DNA from 4 places in the Halioglobus sp. D3-4 genome. Region 1 is predicted to be linked to each of the others. Evidence: predicted binding sites of a transcription regulator. Region 1 holds the regulator's gene; each other region holds the start of a gene.

Region 1 (2,206 bases):
TCAAACAGATCATTCTACACTTACGCGATCGCGGTATCGGAGTGTTGATAACCGACCACAACGTGCGGGACACACTGGATATCTGTGAAAAGGCCTATATCGTGGGCGAAGGTCAAATTATCGCCTCTGGAACAACCGAAGATGTACTGGGCAACGAACATGTGCGCCAGGTATACCTTGGCGATCAGTTCCGTATGTAACCCCTTCCCGGCGCGGTCGCGCAGGCCATAGCCACGAGTTTTCGACCACCTCACAAAACCAAGCAATTTTCACGCCAAGCGGTTGCCACCCGTTGGCCACGGGGGCTACACTGGCTGTGTAAGTCCCAACGGCCGGGATGATACCCGCGTGAGATAAACAATGCTCCGAGTCTTGAAATGAAGCAGTCACTCCAGTTAAAGCTGGGTCAACAACTTACGATGACGCCGCAGCTGCAGCAGGCGATTCGATTGTTGCAGCTGTCCACACTGGACCTCCAGCAGGAGATCCAGCAGGCACTGGATAGCAACCCGCTTCTGGAGATGTCTGAGGATGACCCCTACACTTCAGGTGATGACGCACCGGACAATACCGATGACGCTTCGCGCAGCAAGAACGACAAAAACGATGACAGTACCGAGGAAGCGCCTGACTGGAGCTCGAAGGAGGTAGACGGGGAGTCCTCCCTGTCTGATGATCTGCCTGTTGATGTGCAGTGGGATGATCTGCTGCCTTCAGCATCGGCGCCAGCATCACAGGGTGATGAGAACAACGATCATGATTTCTCTGCACAGAACTCGGCCAGTGAATCACTCCGTGAGCAACTGCTGTGGCAGCTTGGGCTGACCCGACTCTCCGATACAGACCGCCTTATAGCGCTTTCGATCATTGACGCTACGGATGCCAACGGTCGCCTCCTGAGCAGCCCTGAAGAAATTTACGAGAGCCTGGCCGATGACCTCGAGATAGATTTTGACGAGCTCATCGCCGTACTGCACCGGCTCCAACAGTTTGAGCCCTCCGGGGTCTGCGCTCGCGACCTGCAGGAATGCCTGCTGATACAGCTAAACCAGTTACCACCCACCACGCCCTGGCTTGATCAGGCGAAACTGATTGTCAGCCGCTACCTGAACCAGTTGGCAAGCAGCGATTTCGGCCAGATTCTCAGGCGCGCGCGAATTAGCGAGGACGAACTCAAACAGATACTGACGCTGATTCAGTCACTGGACCCCAACCCGGGCTACACTGCGGTACCCGAGGAGGTCGAGTACGTTGTCCCCGATGTCTTTGTCACCAAGAAGAATGGTCGCTGGCTGGTAGAACTCAACCCCGATATCGCACCAAAATTACGCATCAATACCGGCTACGCCAGTTTGATCAAACGCGCCGATAACAGCGCCGACAACACCTATTTACGTGATAACCTGCAGGAGGCGCGCTGGTTTCTGAAGAGCCTGCACAGCCGCAACGAAACCCTGATGAAGGTTGCCAGTAAAATCGTCGATCACCAGCGAAATTTTCTCGAGTATGGTACCGAAGCCATGAAACCACTGGTATTGCACGAAATTGCCGAGGCCGTTGAAATGCATGAATCCACAATCTCGCGAGCCACCACAAACAAATATATGCACACACCCAGAGGTGTCTTCGAACTCAAGTATTTCTTCTCAAGTCATGTAGGGACCACCAGTGGCGGAGAGTGCTCGTCCACCGCCATCAGGGCGCTGATTAAAAAACTTGTGGCCGCCGAAAACCCGCGTAAGCCATTGAGCGACAACAAAATTGCAGCGCTTCTGAAAGAACAGGGCATTGAAATTGCCAGGCGCACCATAGCCAAATACCGTGACGCTCTTTTTATACCACCATCCAACGAACGCAAACGTCTGGTCTAGAATCAAACTATCAGCAACCGGCCTCGCCGGCATTAGGCACCAATAGTCTCAAACCTGTAACAGGAGCAACCTATGCAACTCACCATCACTGGTCACCACCTGGAAATCACCACTCCCCTGAAGGACTATGTCGAAAGCAAGCTCGAGCGATTGCAACGCCACTTCGACCATATAACCGCTACCGATGTCATTCTTACGGTGGAAAAAAAGGTGCAGCGTGCGGAGGCCACTGTCCATATCGCCGGTGGCGACTTGTTTGCACACTCTGAATCAGAGGATATGTACGCAGCGATAGATGCCCTTTCAGACAAATTGGACCGCCAGCTGATCAAACA
Region 2 (2,206 bases), 1.6 Mb from region 1:
GGCACGTCAACGACCAGCATGGCATTGCTGACCTCTACGTTGTCGAAGTACAGGCCCTCACCAGCGGTGCCAGGTGCGGCGGTACCGCGCATGGCGAACACCAGCGAATCAACTGCACGCGGTGTGCCAACGGGCCCGGAATCCGGCAGATTGTAAAAATACGATTCCCAGCTTGTTCCGGTGTGAATCAGTGAGCCGTCCAGTAGTATGTTAACAATGTCGTTACCCATTTCGCTGCCAGGGGCACCAGTGCCAAGGCCATCGACAAATTCAATATACATCTCGACCTTGTGGAAGTCGGTGTAATTCAGCCCGGTAGCGATGGTCGTGGCATTGAATCCGGTGCCCGTTGTATCGTAGAACCCCAGGTCGAAGCCACTGCCTGTATCCTCAATCGAGATATAGGAATTTCTCAAGGTACTCTGCTTGGCGCCAGCATTGATCGACGCAAAGAGATCGGTCTGAGCGGCGCCGGTTGCGGATTTGAATTCGAAAGCGCCATAGAAATAGGAGTCAGTCGCTGTGCCCGAGGACAGTGGCGGGTTATTCGGCATCGTGTGGTCACCGCCGTAGTCATTGTAGAGACCGGCACCGGTCTCGCCAGCGATCTGGGGCGCTGTCTGAGACCATGATTGGTTGCTGATGCTGCCCGAGGTTGTCGAGTTTGATATCCGCCAGACGTTATTGCCGCCATCGTCAACAATGTTTTCATCAAACAGTTCGGCACTATTTCCGAACGAGTCTTCAACCGTCCATCCACCCTGGCCATTGACGGACTGGTTTACGGTGAATGTCTCGAAGTCTTCTGGTGCTGCGAAGGCGCTTTGTGAGCTGATGATCGATGCTAGGAGGGTTGGTAACAAGAGATGTGAGAAGTGTGTTGGGTAGTTCCCTCTATTATTGAATTCCATGGTTGAGCTCCTTGATGTTATTACAAATAGCTTCATGCTATTCGGGGTTTGATTAGGCAAATACCGTGCCGGTGGAATGTAACCTTCTTGGTTTCAATCAGTTACATGTATTTGGAAAGGTCGGGCTTGTCCGGGATGTAAAAAATCCTGACAAATTTCACCGTAGAAAACTGAAACTTGGGGTCATAAAACGGCAGGCTTGGGCGCTGGCGCCACGGGTTCAAGTCTCCCATATTCCAACGAGGCTTGAGCTTGATCGGTGGCCTGCCGTCGACGGCTATCGGGGTGGGTTCAGGCCGTGCGAGGCCCGGCAGCATCCCTGCGCAACACTACCAGCGCCCACATCAGCACCACGAATGAGATCAGCCCGAAGAACACAAACGGCCCGGATTTCAGCCAGTGGTCGAACAGGTAACCGCCCACTACGCTGGCAATCAGTATTCCTATCGCTCCGGTGAGTGTGAACACCCCCACAACCGAGCCGCGCAGTCGGTCGGGTGCGTGCTCGGCAATGAGCACGCCGCTGGTAATTATGCAGCCGACTTCTGCCATGCCGATGAAGATGAGCGAGATGATGGACCCCACCGAGAAAGGGTCTTCAATGAAATAGGTGCTGCTGTACCCAACAGCGCTGATGGTCAACGTGATTGCCAGCGCAGCAATACGGTTGATGCGATCTGCCAGGATGCCGAAGATGGGGGCGCTCAGCAGTGAGGCCCCGTAGGATATCGCGACTACGCTGCCGCCCTTGGCCAGCGCATCTGCGGCTGTCATATCCAGTACTGTCGTACCGTAGATTGTCGCCCACAGGGTAAAAAACGTACCGACCACAGCGAGGTTACCGCGGGCGACGAAGGATGCCGCATAAGCCAGTGCGATCACCGGTCGACGCGCCTCCTGCATGCCCTCCTGCAGTTGTCGCAAAATGGGGACACGCGTCGCGTCCTTGTTCGTTACGCCCTTGCGTAAACCAATGAACATCAATACTGCGATCGTGGCAGTCACGGCACCCATGGTGGTGTAGGTGGCGAACGCTGCGCTTTCGGCATCCATGCCGCCGTCTTTGAACATCGCCGGCAATTTCAACAGGAACAGGGCCGCTGTCATCGCGCCCAGACCGTTCATTATGCCCAGTAAACCCGTGGCCTTGCCGCGACTGGCATTGGCTACGTAGTCCGCCATCAGGGTGATCATCATGGTGCTTATCGATGCGATCCCGGCGGAGTACACCACGCGTGCGAGCAACAGGTCATTGACGTCTCGTGCCACGCCATACAGCACGATACCGGATGCGG
Region 3 (2,206 bases), 1.8 Mb from region 1:
GGGCGCACGGCATTCAACGCGCGCACCCGCGCTGGGTATGCGCAACATATTGGTTCTGTTGTTGTTGCCGTAACAGCAAAACACTGGCGCCCAGGTTGAGCCGGACATACTGCCCTGGCGAACCAGACGCTTATAGCTGTTAACGGTGGGTGCCACGACAGCGCTGATGGCTTTGGCGTGGCGCAGTACGCCACCGATAAACTGGTAGGCCAGCTCCGAGACGCCGCAGTCGTAGCGGTCGTTGTCGGGCTTCGCTGCAAAAAGATTTTCACCGGTTTCCTTGCTGGCAAGCGACATATTGTAATGCGCTCCGCTGCCGGTACGGTCGGCGAAAGGTTTGGGCATGAAGCTTGCGAATGCACCGTGTTTGCGCGCAATTTCGTTGGCCAGCAGGCGGAAGTAGATCAGGCGATCGGCCATGGTGAGCGCGTCGCTGAAATTGAAGTCGATCTCAAACTGGCCGTTGGCGTCCTCGTGGTCGAAAGAGTAAACGCCCCAGCCCATGTCTGTCAGGGCCTGCACCAGCTCATCGATGATGGCGATATTGTCCATCATGCTCGGCACGTCGTAGCAGGGCTTGCCCAGTGTGTCCCGGTCGCTGACCGGTACGATGCTGCCCTCGGCATTTTTTCGCAGTACAAAAAATTCGGTCTCGATACCGAGGTTCATTGTGAACCCCATCGAGGCGGCTTTTTCCAGTTGTCGCTTCAGAATATTGCGTGAGCAGGCTTCAAAGGGTTGTCCGTCGAGATACAGGTCGCTGGCGAACCACGCCAGTTCCGGGTTCCACTGGCACTGCTGCATCGACGCCATGTCTGGCATCGCGGCGACCTCATTGTCGGCGATATCCTGCGGGACGCCATCAAGCGCTGCGCCGGTGAACAGCTCAGAGCCGCCGAACATCTGCTTGAAGTGTTTGACCGGTACAAACTTGCCTTTGCTGGCGCCGTGAACATCGACGTAACTGGCGATACCGTATTTGATGCCCTGTTCCAGACACTGTTGCTGTAGCTTATCAATTTCCATGTCGTTACCTTTGTGTGGGAATGGTTCTTGCTCATCAGTGACTATCCAAGAAACATGCCAAGATGCATGTTTAATTTATATCTGAAATCGGCTGAGGTTAAAGTGTTGAAAAGTAACGATAAATGGCAGGAGCACGAGTTTGATCTCGGAGAGTTTCAGCTCGGCAGTGGCGAGTTGCTGTCGCGTGGGAAACTCCACTATCACCAACTCGGTGCACTGAACGCACCAAAAGATAACCTGATACTGATGCCCACCTATTACGGCGGCATGGGTATCAGCAATCGCGCCTGGGTAGACGATACTGCCAGCCCTTTTCATGCGCAGGGCTACTGTGTGGTGATTCCCTGCCTGTTTGGCGCAGGGGAGTCGAGTTCACCGAGCAATACCGTCGGCGCACAGGCCGGACCGCATTTTCCCGCAATGAGTCTTGCGGACAATGTGCGGGCGCAGCGCGCACTGTTGCAGGCGCAGTTTCAGGACGCCGGGCCCCGTCTGGTGATGGGCTGGTCGATGGGCGGAATGCAGGCTCTGCAGTGGGCGCGACTCTACCCCGAGCACGTAGGCAGTGTGCTGGCCGTCTGTGCGACGGCAAAATGCTACCCGCATAACCGCGTCTTTTTAGAGGGCGTGGCGAGTACCCTGAGTGCGGATGCGGATTTCAACGGTGGTCACTATCAGCAACCACCGACGCGCGGTTTAACCGCGTTTGCTACCGTCTATGCGGGCTGGGCGTACAGTCAGGCATTTTTCCGTAACGAGTTGTATCGGGCGTTGGGGTTTGAGTCGGTTGAGCAGTTGCTGGACTTCTGGGTGCAGGATCACCTGCAGCAGGATGCCAATAACCTGCTCCTCCAGTTACGCACCTGGCAAAGCGGCGATGTGACTGGCGCCCCCGGGCGAGCAACCGTCCAGCCGTTATCTTGCCCGGGGATTCTTATGCCGTGCAGCAGTGATCTATACTTCACAGCGAGCGATGCCTGCCGCGATGCCGGCGATCTCGGTATCGACTGCCAGGTGCTTGAGTCTGATTTCGGCCATATTGCTGGTGGGCCGGGACGTTTGCCTACAGAGACCGGGATGATCTATCGGGCTGCGCAAAGTCTGTTGCGCCGAACAGCGCAGTGACATGTGCCTGTTGTGGTTAAGGCGCACCACCGCATCGAAGCGCCTGACCGGTGAC
Region 4 (2,206 bases), 1.3 Mb from region 1:
AAGGCGTTCAGCGCGCGGGCGTGCTTGATGATACCGCCAATGTAGTACAGCGCCTCGTCGGACAGGCCCGAGTAGCCGTCACCGGCGAACAGGTTCTCGCCACCTTTTGAGATCGATTGGTGCACGTGCATGCCGGAGCCATTGTCGCCGACAACGGGCTTGGGCATAAAGGTGGCCGTTTTACCGTAGGCGTGGGCGACATTGTGTACGCAGTACTTCAGGATCTGCACCTCATCGGCTTTCTTCACCAGCGTGCTGAAACGCACACCGATCTCACACTGGCCAGCTGTTGCAACTTCGTGGTGGTGTACTTCGATATCCAGGCCCATCTGTTCCATCGCAGTACACATCGCGGCGCGAATGTCATGAAGCGAGTCGACTGGAGGCACGGGAAAATAACCGCCTTTAACACCAGGACGGTGCCCGGTATTGCCTTCGTCGAACGCGTGGTCGGATGCCCAGACTGCTTCGTCGGAGTGAATTTTGACACTGCAGCCGCTCATATCGATATGCCACTTGATGTCATCAAACACGAAAAATTCGGGCTCGGGGCCGAAAAACGCGGTGTCACCGATACCAGTGGACTTCAGGTACTCTTCAGCACGCTGCGCGATGGAGCGCGGATCGCGGTCGTAACCCTGCATCGTGGAAGGCTCGGCAACGTCGCAGCGCAGAATCACTGTAGCGTCGTCAGTGAAAGGGTCCAGCACAGATGAGTCATCGTCCGGAACCAGTACCATGTCGGAATTGTTGATACCTTTCCAGCCAGCGATGGATGAGCCGTCGAACATTTTTCCGCCATCAAAGAAGCCTTCTGTCACTTCCTTGGAAGGGATTGTGACGTGTTGCTCTTTGCCGTGGGTGTCTGTGAAGCGCAGGTCCACCCACCGGGCTTCGTTATCTTTGATGAGCTTCAGGGTGTTCTTTGACATGTTGTGGTCTCCGTAGGGCAGTTATCGGGCCAGCTGCGCCGGTCCGCGTTGTTTATCCTGGTGTCCGCCGCGGCAAACGACTCAGGCGTGGTCAGGAGCTTCAGTAGAAGCAAATGTTGTGCCAAAAAGGTGCTTCGGGTAACTCATTGAAATTAGAGGATATTAAACGACCAAAACCGGCTGGCCTCCCATTTATGCACCACAATAAAGCACTAGCGTAACATTTCGGTGCACGATCTGTTTTGGCAGGATGCTGTGATTAGTCTGCACAATTGCGGGAGTGAAGTCCGTATAATACCCGCCCCGATCAGACGCAATGGTTATGGCCTCAATGCAATTCGTTGTCAAGTATTTCTCCGAAATCGTTATGAAGAGTAAGCCGGTGCGGCGGCAATTTGTCCGTCAACTGGAGGAAAACCTGCGTGCCGTGTTGCGTGATATCGATCCGGCAATCGTGCTGCGCAGGAGCTGGGACAAATTGCGTGTGGAAACCTCACTGAGCGATGAGCGGGCGCTGGCGCAACTGGTGCACCGAATGTGCAACACGCCGGGGGTGACGCTGGTACTCGCGGTGCAGGAGCACCCGCTGGGGGAGCTTGACGATATAGTAGAGCAGGTGCTGCCGGTTTACACATCGCGCCTGGCAGGTCGCAGCTTCGCCGTGCGTTGTCGGCGCAGTGGGCAGCACAGTTTCAGCTCTCTCGACGTGGAGCGGCAGGTGGGCGGCGCACTGCTGGCCCGAACCGAGGCCGCCGGCGTCAACCTGAAATACCCCGACGTGACTGTGGAGCTCGAGATCAGCGGCGAGTCGTTGTTCGTGGTGGTCGAACGTCATCGCGGCCTGGGTGGCTATCCCGCGGGCAGTCTCGATCCGGTGCTGTCGCTGATGTCGGGCGGGTTCGACTCGCCCGTGGCCAGCTACCTGACCATGAAGCGCGGTATGCGTACCCACTACGTGTTTTTCCAGCTCGGCGGTCAGGATCAGGAGTTGGCCGTCAAGGAGGTGGCCCTGCATCTGTGGCAGCAGTACGGCGGCAAACAGCGTGTACTCTTTATAACAGTGCCGTTTGAAGAAGTGGTGGCAGAGCTGCTGAAGAAGGTTCAGGACAGTTATATGGGGGTGGTGCTCAAGCGCATGATGCTGCGCGTTGCTGATCGCGTGGCGGAAGATCTGCAGATCGACGCGCTGGTCACCGGCGAATGCGTGGCGCAAGTCAGTTCCCAGACACTGCGCAACCTCTCGGTTATTGATCGCGTTACCGAGCGCCTGGTTC

The links. Region 1 encodes sigma-54, which starts transcription at its own class of promoters, with help from an activator protein. Its sites were predicted from a motif close to TGGCACANNNNTTGCNNT; they were not measured.
Region 2: a site for sigma-54 is predicted at 965-982, ahead of AC0L6S_RS18935 (PEP-CTERM sorting domain-containing protein). Genes of this name have one in related genera too.
Region 3: a site for sigma-54 is predicted at 1,069-1,086, ahead of glnT (type III glutamate--ammonia ligase). Genes of this name have one in related genera too.
Region 4: a site for sigma-54 is predicted at 1,039-1,056, ahead of glnA (glutamate--ammonia ligase). Genes of this name have one in related genera too.

What each region holds. Positions count from the first base shown of each region.
Region 1 covers NZ_CM147907.1:2,673,998-2,676,203, forward strand. Annotated here, with positions in the region: gene lptB (LPS export ABC transporter ATP-binding protein) at 1-200, shown strand, start outside; gene AC0L6S_RS11510 (RNA polymerase factor sigma-54) at 378-1,871, shown strand; gene hpf (ribosome hibernation-promoting factor, HPF/YfiA family) at 1,944-2,206, shown strand, end outside.
Region 2 covers NZ_CM147907.1:4,287,216-4,289,421, forward strand. Annotated here, with positions in the region: gene AC0L6S_RS18935 (PEP-CTERM sorting domain-containing protein) at 1-911, opposite strand, end outside; gene AC0L6S_RS18940 (MFS transporter) at 1,203-2,206, opposite strand, start outside.
Region 3 covers NZ_CM147907.1:4,437,041-4,439,246, forward strand. Annotated here, with positions in the region: gene glnT (type III glutamate--ammonia ligase) at 1-1,026, opposite strand, end outside; gene AC0L6S_RS19600 (alpha/beta fold hydrolase) at 1,129-2,151, shown strand.
Region 4 covers NZ_CM147907.1:3,972,814-3,975,019, forward strand. Annotated here, with positions in the region: gene glnA (glutamate--ammonia ligase) at 1-932, opposite strand, end outside; gene thiI (tRNA uracil 4-sulfurtransferase ThiI) at 1,264-2,206, shown strand, end outside.